3 regions of the Desulfovibrio diazotrophicus genome follow, and region 2 is predicted to be linked to each of the others. Evidence: predicted binding sites of a transcription regulator. Region 2 holds the regulator's gene; each other region holds the start of a gene.

Region 1 (4,147 bases), 1.4 Mb from region 2:
CGGGCCAGCGGCGACGCACCAGGCGGGTCAGCCAAAAGGCCGCCCCCCAGACGGGCAGACTGATGCCGAAAAACCAGACGCTGAACACCAGTTCCGAAGCCGCTGTACTGTGGGCGGACATGTACATGCCTACAAACACGGCCGCCACCATGACCAGGTTGGCCAGAACGCGGATGACGCCCGTATAGAGAGACTGACGGTAGCTGTTCACTGCATCCTCCTGTGTGCCGCATGCGGGCAGCGCCCTCCGGCCGGGGTGCGCAGCGCCCGGTAACGGCCGGACGCGGCGGAGAGTTGTCCTGTCCGGGCCGGGGCCGTACGGCGGCGCTTTTGCCAAAGCCGGAGCGGACCTGTTCCGCTCCGGCCGGCCTGCGCGGCGGAGGGGAGCCGCCGCGTGTCTACGGGCGGGGGCGGCATGATCCCCTGCCCGACGTGGGGGCTACTTCTTGAAGATATTGGTCTTGGTCACATTCATGACGCGGATGGCCTGACCCTTTTCGGCATTGCGGAAGGCCACGCGCATTTCGTGCCCTGCCGTCCAGGCGTAGGGCGGCAGATCCAGGGCCGCAGCCGGCACCTTGAAGGTGATCAGGGCCTTGAGCCTGGCGGAGTATACGGTAACGGAGCTCTGTTCCTTATCCACCACGGGGAAGGTCTTGCCCGCCACCTTGGGGTGGTCCGCGCCAATGTTCTTTTCCACATCCGTAAACTGCACGGGCAGTTCGCGCACGGACTTGGAGGCCTGGTCGTAGAGCAGCACCACAGACTTGTTGATGTCGATCATCAGGCGGCCGCCAACCATGGGCGCGGGGCCCATATCCTTGGCTTCGACGGGCAGTTTAAAGGTATGCACGCCGCCGCTGTAGTGCGGGTTGAACTGGTCGTGGGTCACGTCCACCACGATGGTCATGGTTTTGGCCGCGGGGTCAAAGGCCACACAGCGGCCCTGCTCCACCCCGCCGTCGAAGTTGCAGCCGGCAAGTAGGGCAAGAGAGCCGGCCATTGCCAACGTAAACAGCAGATTGCGTATCTTCATGGCGCGTCTCCTTTAGTTGCCGGCGGGCTGGCGCTTCTTGGCGGCCAATTCCGCCTTGGCTCCCTGCACCATCTTGACGGTGATGTAGAGGGAAATGCCGGTGACCAGGGTGAGCACCACCACTGTGGCCACAGGGCCGAGCAGCCAGTTCCAGGCAGGCAGTTCGGCCTGCAGCAGCTTGAGCAGCACGGAAAGAAGGCAGCCCACCACGGCCAGACCGAACACAAAGCGGATGCCGTAGCCCTTGACGTACTTGGTGGCGACCACGCCGATCTGCGCGCCGATGGCCGCGCCGCAGAGCATGATCAGGGCAGCCAGGAGCTCCACGCGGCCTTTGTAGGCGTAGGAGGCCGCACCATAGAGGCCGGAGATGGCCACTTCAAAGAGGTCTGTGCCCACGGCCAGGTGCGTGGGGCAACCGACCAGGTAGACCAGGGCAGGCATACGGATCAGACCGCCGCCGATGCCCAGGATACCGGCCAGCCAACCGGTGAAGAGGCTGACGATCAGGGGCAGCCAGGCCGAGCAGGTGATGTTGGCGTGCTTGTAGTACACCACGGGCGGAATGCGGATGGCCTGCAGGCGCGAGGCCCAGTCCACGCCGGTGGCGGTGCTGTCCAGCTGCTTGTGCTGGGCAAGAGCCTCACGTTCCTTGCGCTTGCGCGCGGCGATGTCGTGAAAGACCAGCCAGGCCAACAAGAAAAGCAGCACCACATAGAGCCAGCGCACCACTTTGTCCACGGAGCCCAGGCGCTCCAGCCACATGACCATCTGCGCGCCCAGTTCCATGCCGAAGATGGTTCCTATCAGCATGGTCAGGCCCAAGGCATAGTCCACATTGCCGAACTTGCCGTGCCGCATGGTGGAGATGAGCGATTTGCCCGCCATCTGCGCCATGTCCGTACCAATGGCAAATGCCATGGGAAAGCCCAGAATGTTCAGGCCGGGCGTAACCATCCACGCGCCGCCCATGCCGAAGAACCCGCCGATGATCCCCACGCCCAAGCCCAGAATGATCAATCCCGGCCAGAAGATGTGCACGCCGGAAATGGGCATCAACATATACAACCAGTCCATATGCGCCTCCTTCCGGCTACTTTTCCGCCAGTTCGCGGTGCTTGAGGTCAATACCGATGTGCGACATGACCAGGTCGGCCAGCCAGCCGAAGATCACACCCACGATGGGGATGATGATCATGGTCAGAATGGCGAAAAAGAAATGGCTTTCATTATACATTTCCGCCCACCAGTAGAGGATGCCGTCCAGTTTGCGGGTATCCGCCACAATGACCACATCCGCCGACTTCTTGGCCGCCAGGGCCAGGGACGGCAAAACCGTGACCAGCAGGGCGCTGCCGGTGATCCAGGTCCAGAACCTACGCAGCTTGCTCATGATTCCCTCCATATCCAGACAATTTCCGGGCCAGTGTCGCAACGCAGCCCACGGCGCGCCGCACATGCCATGCAATTGTGAAAATTATAGCAACTGCCGTGCCATTGCGCGGCGCCGCCCCAATGCGCAAGGCGCGCAATGGCCGCAATGGCCCCTGGCCTGAGGGGAAAAAGGGATAAAAACCGCCCTGCCACAGGAGGAGACGCCGCGCAAAAAAACTTTCCGGAACCGGCCCGGAGAGCTGGCCGCACAGGCCGTTGCGCGGGTGCAGGGCCGCTGGTCGGGCCTTGCGCTGAAGAAGCTCAGCCCCCAGTCCGTCATGGGGAAGACAGCGCACCCCGCCACAACAGGGGCGGCGGCCTCCGGAACAAAAATCCGGGTGCGCCGCGCTATTTTTGCAAGAAACCACTTGCGTGGCGGAATAAAGGCCCCTATAGTCAAAACAGCTTGCGCTTTTTTGCGCAACAGGGAGGACGGGCGTGCGTTTCCCCAGACCCCTACCGGGCGGCAGCTCGCTGGAGCTGACCGCTTTCTTCCTCAATCGCAGCCTGTGCAGCCGCATGCTCATGCTGGGTCTGCCCCTGCTGGCCCTGGCGCTGCTGCTCATCGTGCTGCTTACCGGCAAGGCCGTGGACACGGTCCTAAATCGCGCAATTGCGCGCAACGCGCAGCTCCAGACCCAGGCCATGCGCCTGGCGCTGGAAGAAACCCTGGCCGAAACCCGCAATCAGCTGCTCATCCTGGCCGCCGGCTCCATGGACCTGCGGGCCATGACCGAACGTTTTCGCTTTCGTGTCCGGACCAAGGGGCTGCGTTACCGGGAGGTGGCCTTCATGGGGATTGCCCCTGAAGACCGCTATGTCCTCATAAACCACGAGGGCAAGGTCATCAGCGTGCCCCCAAAAACCGCGCTGGAAAGCCCCACCGGCCCCTTCCACCACATGTGCGGTGAGCAACGGCCCGGCTACGTCACTGTGGGGCAGCCTCTGGAGGCGGTCTACTCTCTGGTGCCGATGGACGGCGCCATGCAGACCGTGGCACTCTACGTGCTGCGCTTTTCCACGCCGGTTTACGACAGCCAGGGCAAATTCACGGGCTGTCTGCTCCTTTCTCTGGATCTGCGCGAACTGCGCGACACCATCTCGGCCTACTCCGCCCCCGAAGCCCCCATTGCCGCCGAAGCGGAAACGCGCGTGCGCAGCCTGTTTTTTGACCGTGAAGGCTGGATGCTCTTCCAGTCCGAGCCCAAGGACGCCAGCCTGCGCAAAAAAAGTCTGAATACAGACATCGTGCGGGCGGGCTTTGCCGGCGACTTCGGCAGACCGGGCTTTAACCTGGCCTTCCGCCCCGGCCCGGACCACCTCAGCTACTGGAGCATGGTGGCCGACGTGCAGGAGGGCCGTTCGGGCCAGCTGCCCATGCGTGAAAGCGTCACCGTCTGGAGCAACGGACAGATGCGCGTGGAGCGGGTCAGCTATGTGCCCGTCAGTTTTCAGCCTGAGGTGGCGGCCCCCCCCGTGGTGCTGGGTGGCCTGGCCGTGCTGGACACCAGCTTCACCACCACCCGCACGGGCATGCAGATCATGAGCATCTACATCGCCGCCTTCGGCGGAGGATTTTTGCTTCTGGGCCTGAGCCTGTGGTGGCTGGCCCGCCAGATGAGCGGCAGCCTGCACAGCGTGACCAGGCGCCTGCAGGAACGCAATGCCGCAGACAGC
Region 2 (4,147 bases):
GCCGCCATTTCCGGCGCCAGGCTGGCGGGCAGGCCGTCCACCACAAAGTGCCCCATGTCTTCAAACACTTTCAGCGCGGTGCTCTTGCCCGCACCGGAAAGCCCCGTAACCACGCAGACCCGCACCGGCGCAGAGGCCGGCGCACTTGTGGATGTGGAGGCGGCAGCCGCCGCTACGGTTTTGCTCATAACGCCCTCTCGCGGCAAGGCCGGTTCGTCCACGGCCGCCCCGATCTCTCGCCTGCCGCTGCAGGGAAACCCGCCGTATGCAGCCGCGTGGGGCCGCTCCAACCGAGCGGCCCCTGCAAAAGGCTTACTTCGGACGGAGGAAAGCCCCGCCCAGGAAGCACTTGCGCCTATAATACGGGATCAATCAACGCATACCCGCTGGCGCGCGTACGATAAACCACATTGATACGGCTGTTCTCCGCATTAAAAAAGACCAGAAAATCACTACCGATGGAATCCAGCTGCATGAGCGCCTCATCCAGATGCAGGGGTTTTGTGGCCAGCCGGTCCGTACCCTCCACAGGCTGCGGGGCCTCGCCTTCGGCGTCCACGGTATAGGTAAACACGTCCACTTCGGCGTTGCGGGCCTTGCGGCGCTGCTCCTTGACCCGTGAAACCTGACGCTTGATCTGGGCTTCCACCTTGTCCGTCACCAGGTCAATGGCGGCGTACATGTCCGAAGTCTGTTCTGAAGCATTAATGTGCAGGCCCTCGCCGGTGACGGTAACCTCGCAGCGATGGCGGAATTTGTCCACGGTCAGCACCACGGCCACGTCCAGACCGGCGGATTTGCCAAAAAACCGCCCCAGCTTTTCCATGCGGCGGCGAGCGTATTTTTTCAGATGGTCGGAGGCGTCGAAGTTTTTGAAGGCGAAGGAGATGTTCATGAAGTCCTCCTGGTGTGGGGCGCCGGGGCGCTTAAGGCCGGACCAGACAGGGGCCTAAAAGTGCTCCTTGCGCCGTGATGAAGAAGGAATATCGAGAGCGGTGCGGTATTTGGCCACCGTGCGTCGGGCGATGTTGACCTTGAGGCGCTCTTTGAGCATTTCGCCGATGCGTTCGTCGCTCAAGGGCGCGTGGGGGTCTTCATCCGCAATAAATTTTTTAATCAGCGCCTTGACGCTTTCAGAGCCCACCTGGCTGCCGTCGTCCAGTTCCAGCCCGCTGTTGAAGAAAAATTTCAGTTCAAAAATGCCGTGGGGCGTAGCCACATATTTGTTGGTGGTGATGCGGCTTACCGTGGACTCGTGCATGCCGATATCGTCGGCAATGTCCTTGAGGATGAGCGGGGCCAGCCTGGTGACGCCCTCTTCAAAAAAAGGCCGCTGGTGACGCACAATGCTCTCCATCACTTTATACAGGGTCCGTTGGCGCTGGTAAAGGCTTTTAATCAGCCAGGAAGCGGAGCGGATTTTTTCGGAACAGTATTCCTTTTCCTTCTCCGAAGCGGCGGTCAGATCCATCCCGCTCATGGCCGAAAGCTGCAGCTGCGGCAAACCATCCTCATTGAGCAGGATCACAAACTCATCGCCCACTTTGTAGACAAAAACGTCCGGGCTCACATAGGTGGGCTCGCCCCCGCCAAAGCTGGCGCCGGGCAGCGGGTCCAGGCTCTGGATGATGTCCAGATACTCCCGCAGGCCTTCCATATCCAGCTTGAACTTGCGCAGCAGGGGCTTGTAACGTTTTGCCTCCAGATCTTCCAGGTGGGATGTAACCAACTCCACAAGGATGGGGTCGCGGTCATAGTGCAGATTGCGGATCTGCACCAGCAGACACTCCCGCGCGTCCCGGGCGGCCACGCCCACAGGGTCAAAATGCTGCACCTTTTCAAGAACGGCGCGCACCTCGTCGGGCGCGGCGTGGGCCATCTCCGCCACTTCCTCCACGCTGGCCTGCAAATAGCCCGATGAAGAAAGGTTGCCGATGATCACCTCGCCAATGGCCTTCTGTGCGTCGGTCAACTGCGAAAGCCGGAGCTGCCAGAGCAGGTGGCCTTCCAAGGTGGGCTTGGCGGCGTAGCGGGCCTCCAAGGGCGAAATTTCTTCGGCGGCCTCGTACTCGCGGGACTGCGACAGGCGGGGGGTACTGGCAAATTCACCCAGATAATCTTCCCAGTCGGCGTCCTTGGCCAGCTCACGGTCATAGACCTCTTCGGCCACGGGTTCGCGCCCGTCTTCGGCCACGGTTTCCGGCCCGGCCTCTTCGCCGCCGGATTCCTCCAGAAACGGGTTTTCCACCAGCTCCTGCTGGACCGTTTCCAGAAGTTCCAGACGAGAGAGCTGCAACAATTTGATGGCCTGCTGCAGTTGCGGGGTCATCACCAATTGTTGTGCCAGCTTTAGTTGCTGCCGAAGTTCCAGTGCCATGTGTCCCTTCCGCCCTCAAGCGACGAGAAAACTACCTGATTTTTGTTTACAAGGAATGTGCCACAGCTATAAAAATTATGCAATAGCCAGCAGTTGTGCGGGCGCAATGGACCGCCCCCGCGATTTGGTGGCCCAGTCGCCGCCAAGGGACGCTGCACGTCACAGCCCAAGCCGCCCTTTGGCGCCAAAAAAGCCGTTCCGCGAAAGGCGCGACGCCGCGCGGCCCTTCACGGAACGGCCCTGTACAAGCCGGGCGCAAAGGCCGAAGCTCAGCTCCTGCCGTGTCCCTTGGCGTATTTTTTGGCCGCGCCGATAAACTCGCGGAACAAAGGGTGCGCGTTCATGGGCCGGGATTTGAATTCCGGATGGAACTGGCAGCCCAGAAACCAGGGATGGTCCGGCAGCTCAATGATTTCCACCAGTGAGTCGTCCGGAGCCGTACCGCTGAAGACCATGCCCTTCTGGCCGAACATCTCGCGAAAAGCGTTGTTGAACTCGTAGCGGTGGCGGTGGCGCTCCTCCACCAGGTCTTTTTTGTAGGCATCGTGCGCCTTGGTGCCGGGCAGCAGCTTGCAGGGGTACGCGCCCAGGCGCATGGTGCCGCCCTTGTCGCTGCCGGCGTCGCGCCGCTCCACGTTCTTGGTACGGAAGTCGTACCATTCCGTCATGAGGTAAATGACCTTGTGGTCGGAAAGAGGGTTAAATTCCTCGGAATTGGCATCTTCCAACCCGGCCACGTGCCGGGCAAATTCAATGACGGCGCACTGCATGCCAAGGCAAATGCCGAAGAAAGGCACGCCCTTTTCCCGCGCGTAGCGGATGGCCGCAATTTTGCCCTCCACCCCCCGGTAGCCGAAACCTCCGGGCACCAAGATGCCGTCACAGCCCTCAAAGTGCCCGGCGGCATTGGCCTCGGTCACATTTTCTGAATTGACGTAGCGCAGCTCCACATCCACCCGGTTGGCCACCCCGCCGTGGATGAGCGCCTCGTGCAGGCTCTTGTAGGCTTCCTTCAGATCCACATACTTGCCCACAATGGCAATGGTTACCTGGCCTTTGGGATTGGCGCAATCGCTGACCAGCTTTTCCCAGGCTTCCAGGTGGGCATTGCGCGCGGGCAGGCGCAGCATGATGGCCACTTTCTGGTCAAAGCCCTCCTCATAAAACTTGAGGGGCACTTCATAAATGTTGTTTACGTCCACCGAAGAGAACACGGCGTCCTGGTCCACATTGCAGAACAGGGCGATCTTGCGGCGCAGCTCTTCGGGGATGCTCTGCTCGCAGCGGCAGAGGATGATGTCCGGCTGAATGCCGATGGAGAGCAGCTCTTTGACGCTGTGCTGGGTGGGCTTGGTCTTGTGCTCACCCGCCGTGCGCAGGTAGGGCACCAAGGTGAGGTGGATGTTCAGGCAATTGTCGCGGCCCAGCTCCGAACGCAGCTGGCGGATGGCCTCCAGAAAAGGCAGGCCTTCAATGTCGCCCACGGTGCCGCCGATTTCGATGATGGCCACGTCTGGCGCGTCATCGCCTTCAGCCAGCGAAAGCACCACGCTCTTAATCTCATCGGTGATGTGGGGAATCACCTGCACCGTGGCGCCCAGATAGTCGCCGTGGCGCTCTTTGGCAATGACGTGGTTGTAAATGGCCCCGGAGGTGGTGTTGTTCTTGCGGGACATGGGCACGTTGAGGTAGCGCTCATAGTGGCCCAGGTCCAGGTCGGTTTCGGCGCCGTCGTCGGTGACAAAGACTTCGCCGTGCTGAAAAGGGTTC
Region 3 (4,147 bases), 240 kb from region 2:
GTTGCGGATTTCGTGGGCCACGCCTGCGGCCAGGTTGCCCAGGGCGGCCAACCGGTCGTGGCGTTGGGCCTCGGCCCGCAGGCGTTTGACTTCAGTGATGTCGCGCACGGCAAAGACATGTCCCAGGAAGACCCCTGTTTCGTTGCGCACGGCGGCCGCACTCAGGCTAACGGCGGTGGGATCGCGCCCCGGCAGATGCAGGCGGGCTTCGCGGTCGGGGATTTTCCCTTTTTTGGTCAGCTCATGGGCCAAGGCGTTCCAGTCCAGACCTGGCAGGCCGCGCAGGGGCGCGCCCACGGCCTGATCGCGCACAAGGCCCAGCATGTCCAGAGCCGTGGCGTTAATGAGGGCGACGCCACCGGCGGGATCGCTGGTGATAAGCCCCAAGGGCAGGTTGGCTACCACTTCCGCGGCCATGGCCCGCTGGTCGCGCAGCAGGCGTCGCGAACGGCGATAGTTGTGGGCCCAGAACAGGGAAACCACGGCGGCCAACGCCAGCGCTGCCACCAGAGCGGCACTGACCAGCGTGTTGCGGCGGTCGGCGGCCAGGGTTGCCTCAAACGGGCGCATATCCAGCCCGACCATGGCCAGGCCAAGCGTGCGCCGCACCTGCGGCAAAAGGATGCTTCCTGGCGGCGGGGGCGGCCAGACGCCGCGCTCTTGCGGGATTGCCGGGGCGTTCTGCGCATCGGGGTTGCGGCCCGGTTCCAGGCCGAGCCCTGGCCCCATGCTGCGGCCGCGCATATGCCCCATGCCCCGGCCCATGCCGTTGCCCGGATGTGTGGCGTGTTCGGGCTGCAGAGGGGCAAACAGCCGGTAGACTTCAAAAATTTTGCGATCTCCCCACTGACGCACGCGCCAGGCCGGGCGGTCGCCCACTTCTTCCGGCGGCGGCAGGACTCCGGCGGCCTGTTCCGGCGTGAGGGTTGCCGCGTCGTTGTGGGCCAGCATAAGGCCGCCGTTGCCGGCCACGGCCATAAACACGATGCCCGGCTGTTTGGCCGTTTCCATGAGCAGGGGCTCCAGGCTGCGAAAATTATCGGCAGGGCGGCAGAAGCCGGAGCGCCCGCCCGCCTCCAGTGCCCAGATCAGGGCCTCGGCCCTGTCCACCATATTGTGGATCATGGCCGCGCGTTCCCGCTGGCTGCTGCGGACGGAAAGCACTGTTACGGCGGCGCCCAGAATCAGGGCCATGCCCAGCAGCATCCACGGGGACAGGCCGCGTAGCCGCAAAAAGCGGGGAGAAGACAACATCGCTCGCATGGTATGTCCTCGGCCGCGGCTTCACGGCCGGGGCGTGTAAGAATGGCAGCGCACGGGGCATGGCGCCGCAGGCTCTCCTTGCAATAGGTATTTTTTACGCACATGGCAAGATGTTTGGAAAATTTTGGATAGCGTAGCCCGAATGTGGGTAAAATTAGGACAACACCCAGGATTCTGTTTGTGCTGCGCCCATGTCCTGCTGTTGTAGTTTTATCTTTTTATTTAAATATGTTGTGCTAATATTTTGGCTATTGGCACGCCCCTTGCTGTATGTCTGGCAACGGCGGCGCACAGCGGTCGGACACGGCAAAGGGCCGTGGCTGACGACGCAAACTGCCGCTGCAAGGATTAATATATGTTCGGGTGCTTTTCAGATGGATTTATGGGCGGAGGCGGCTGGCCGGGCATGCTGGGCATGCTCCTGCTGCTGGTCCTGGCGGGATGGCTCATCTACGGCTTGGTGAATTCCCGCCGGCAAAATCACGGCGACCGGCGCGATTCGCTGGAAATCCTCAAGCGCCGGCTGGCTTCAGGCGAAATAAGCCTGGAGGAGTTTGAAAACCTCAAAAAAGTGCTCTAACCCCACACGGCACGCGGACCAGCGGAGAAACTATGGGAATGCGCGGCACAGTGTTGTTGGGATTGCTGGCCCTGGCAGCGGCCTTATTGAGCGGCTGCCACGGAGCACCGGGGCCGGGTCGGTACGGCGGGTGTGACGGGTATTGGACCCCGCCCGCCGTGCAGGCCCCCCCGCCAGGGGGCCCAGGCTCCCGCCGGTGAGGAAACGTTTTTTTATGATGCGCGGCCTCGGCCGCAAAAACACAAAGGATATACGACCATGAAAAAGACTCGGATGAGCATAGTGACGCTTTCTCTGGCCCTGGCGGCCACGCTGGCTTTTGCCGGCATGGCGGCGGCCCGGCCCCATTATATGGGTGGCCCCGGCGGCCTTACGGTAGAACAGATGACAGCTATGCAGGAGTTGGGCCAGCAGTATGGTCAGAAGATGCAGCCCCTCATGCAGATGCAGTGGGCCAAACAGTCTGAACTGGAGGCGCTGTACGCGGCGGGCGCCAAGGACGATGACGCCAAGGTGCAGTCCGTCCGCAAGGAGCTGACCGACATCAGCAACAAACTTTACGCCGCCGATGCCGACATGCGCAAGCAGATGCAGGATAAGGGCATCCCCTACATGGGCGGCATGGGCATGATGGGCCGCGGTTTTGGCCCTTGCGGCGGCTATGGCCCGCGTGGCGGCATGATGGGCCCCGGCTACGGCCCGCGTGGTCACATGGGCTACGGCTCGCACGGCTACGGTCATATGGGCTACGGCGGCTACGGCGGCATGATGGGCCCCGGCTATGGCCCTGACAGCGACGAGCGCTGATCCCCGCCGACGTCGCCACGGGCCGGATGCAATGCCCCTGCAGGTCCGGCCCTGAGAAACTTCCCCCCTTGTCCGGCCATATGGACACAAACCCCTCCTGAACACGCCAACCTCAACCCCTGCGGCCTCGACGCTCCCCGGCGTCGGGGCCGCAGCTTTTTAGGGCATCGCAACGTTGTAATGCCTGGCGGTTGCGAAAGCAGGCGCCCGCCGCTGAGGCGCAAGCGCAATTCATTTGCGCGGGTCAGCGTCGGAACGGGTGTCCGTAAACGTTGGGCAACATATATTCGCAAAAGTAATCTTTCTAGGTGTAGAGTTTTTGCGGCGTGGGGCAACCCCTGTGTGCGCAAAACAAACGGGCCGTCGGCATTGCCGATGGCCCGTTTGCGGGATGCCGCTTGAAAAGGGCGGTCGCAGCTCAGATCAGATAGTCCCCACGGTTGAACTTGATTTTCTCGGTGGTGGTGAGCACTTCCAGTTCGTTGAGCAGGGAGTCGAAGCCAGAGCTCTGCCCGCGCAGGGTCGTAGTGCTGTCCTTCAGCGCGGCGACCTGCCCGTCAATGCCCTGCAGCAGCTCGTAGGCCTGCTTCAGAGAGCCTTGATCTCCGGCGCCCAGGGTCTGCACATAGGTGTCCCACATATCCAGCGTGCCGGCGGCCTGGGATACGGCGTTCTCCAGGCCTGGCAGTTCGGGGGAGGCAGTTGCGGCTGCGGTGGCGGCCTGGGCGTCGGGCGCTTCGGCCAGCAACATCTGGCTGATCAGCGCGGCCTGAGAGGCCTGGGCTGTCTGCCCCACCTGAGCAGACGCGGCGGCCGTGTCTTCTGTCGGGCTCAGCTGTTCGGCCAGGGCGGCGGCAAAGGCGTTGCCGTCGCTTTTCTGTCCAGCGGCGGCCCTGGCGGCAAGCTCTTGCTGTCGCAGCAGGGCTTCCAGTTGTTCGTTCTGAATCTTCATGACGCCTCCAGGGGTTGGCATTGCCGTATGGGCAGGCAAATGCAAAAACTTTGCCAGAAATAAGTCTAGACATAAGCCCCCGGTTTTGCAACATCGGCTTGCCCCTAAGGGGAAAATTTTTCCCTTCCGCCGCCATTCTATGGAAAAGACTTGTATATCGCTGTAAAAACCCCTACGATTTACTCCAGGTAAAGGCAAAAATCCGTGAGCGGCGGTTCGTGCTGTAGAGGCGGGGCGAACCGCGTCGTCCCGACCTTGTGAAAAACCTCTCTGCGTTCCGAGAACAGGAGTTTGCCATGAAGGAAATCAAGAAGATACTGTGCGCCGTAGACCTTTCTGACCACAGCAAGGACGTGGCCGAATACGCTTTTCTGCTGGCCCAAAAACTGGGCGCCAGTGTGCTGGTGGTGTATACCGCGCCTTCCTTGAGCCAGTATGTGGGCTTTCATGTGCCGCCCAACACTATTGAGAACTTTGTGGGCGAAATTGTCACCGGCGCGGAAAAGTCCATGGAATCTTTTGTCGCCGAAAATTTTTCGGGCGTG

The links. The regulator sigma-54, encoded in region 2, starts transcription at its own class of promoters, with help from an activator protein. The targets are predictions, from matches to a motif close to CTGGCACGGNNNNTGCTT.
Region 1: J7I12_RS08300 (DVU0150 family protein) is a predicted target of sigma-54. The motif match lies at 2,517-2,534, and genes of this name have one in related genera.
Region 3: J7I12_RS00695 (SHOCT domain-containing protein) is a predicted target of sigma-54. The motif match lies at 1,515-1,532, and genes of this name have one in related genera.

Annotation. Positions count from the first base shown of each region.
Region 1 covers NZ_OX346397.1:1,909,058-1,913,204, forward strand. The annotation lists gene J7I12_RS08285 (hypothetical protein) at 1-211, opposite strand, end outside; gene J7I12_RS08290 (DUF4881 domain-containing protein) at 440-1,036, opposite strand; gene J7I12_RS08295 (sulfite exporter TauE/SafE family protein) at 1,049-2,113, opposite strand; gene J7I12_RS08300 (DVU0150 family protein) at 2,130-2,429, opposite strand; gene J7I12_RS08305 (sigma 54-interacting transcriptional regulator) at 2,909-4,147, shown strand, end outside.
Region 2 covers NZ_OX346397.1:405,142-409,288, reverse strand. The annotation lists gene rapZ (RNase adapter RapZ) at 1-188, opposite strand, end outside; gene hpf (ribosome hibernation-promoting factor, HPF/YfiA family) at 356-895, opposite strand; gene rpoN (RNA polymerase factor sigma-54) at 950-2,377, opposite strand; gene pyrG (CTP synthase) at 2,647-4,147, opposite strand, start outside.
Region 3 covers NZ_OX346397.1:166,599-170,745, forward strand. The annotation lists gene J7I12_RS00690 (ATP-binding protein) at 1-1,263, opposite strand, end outside; gene J7I12_RS00695 (SHOCT domain-containing protein) at 1,619-1,843, shown strand; gene J7I12_RS00700 (hypothetical protein) at 2,102-2,650, shown strand; gene J7I12_RS00705 (hypothetical protein) at 3,069-3,602, opposite strand; gene J7I12_RS00710 (universal stress protein) at 3,899-4,147, shown strand, end outside.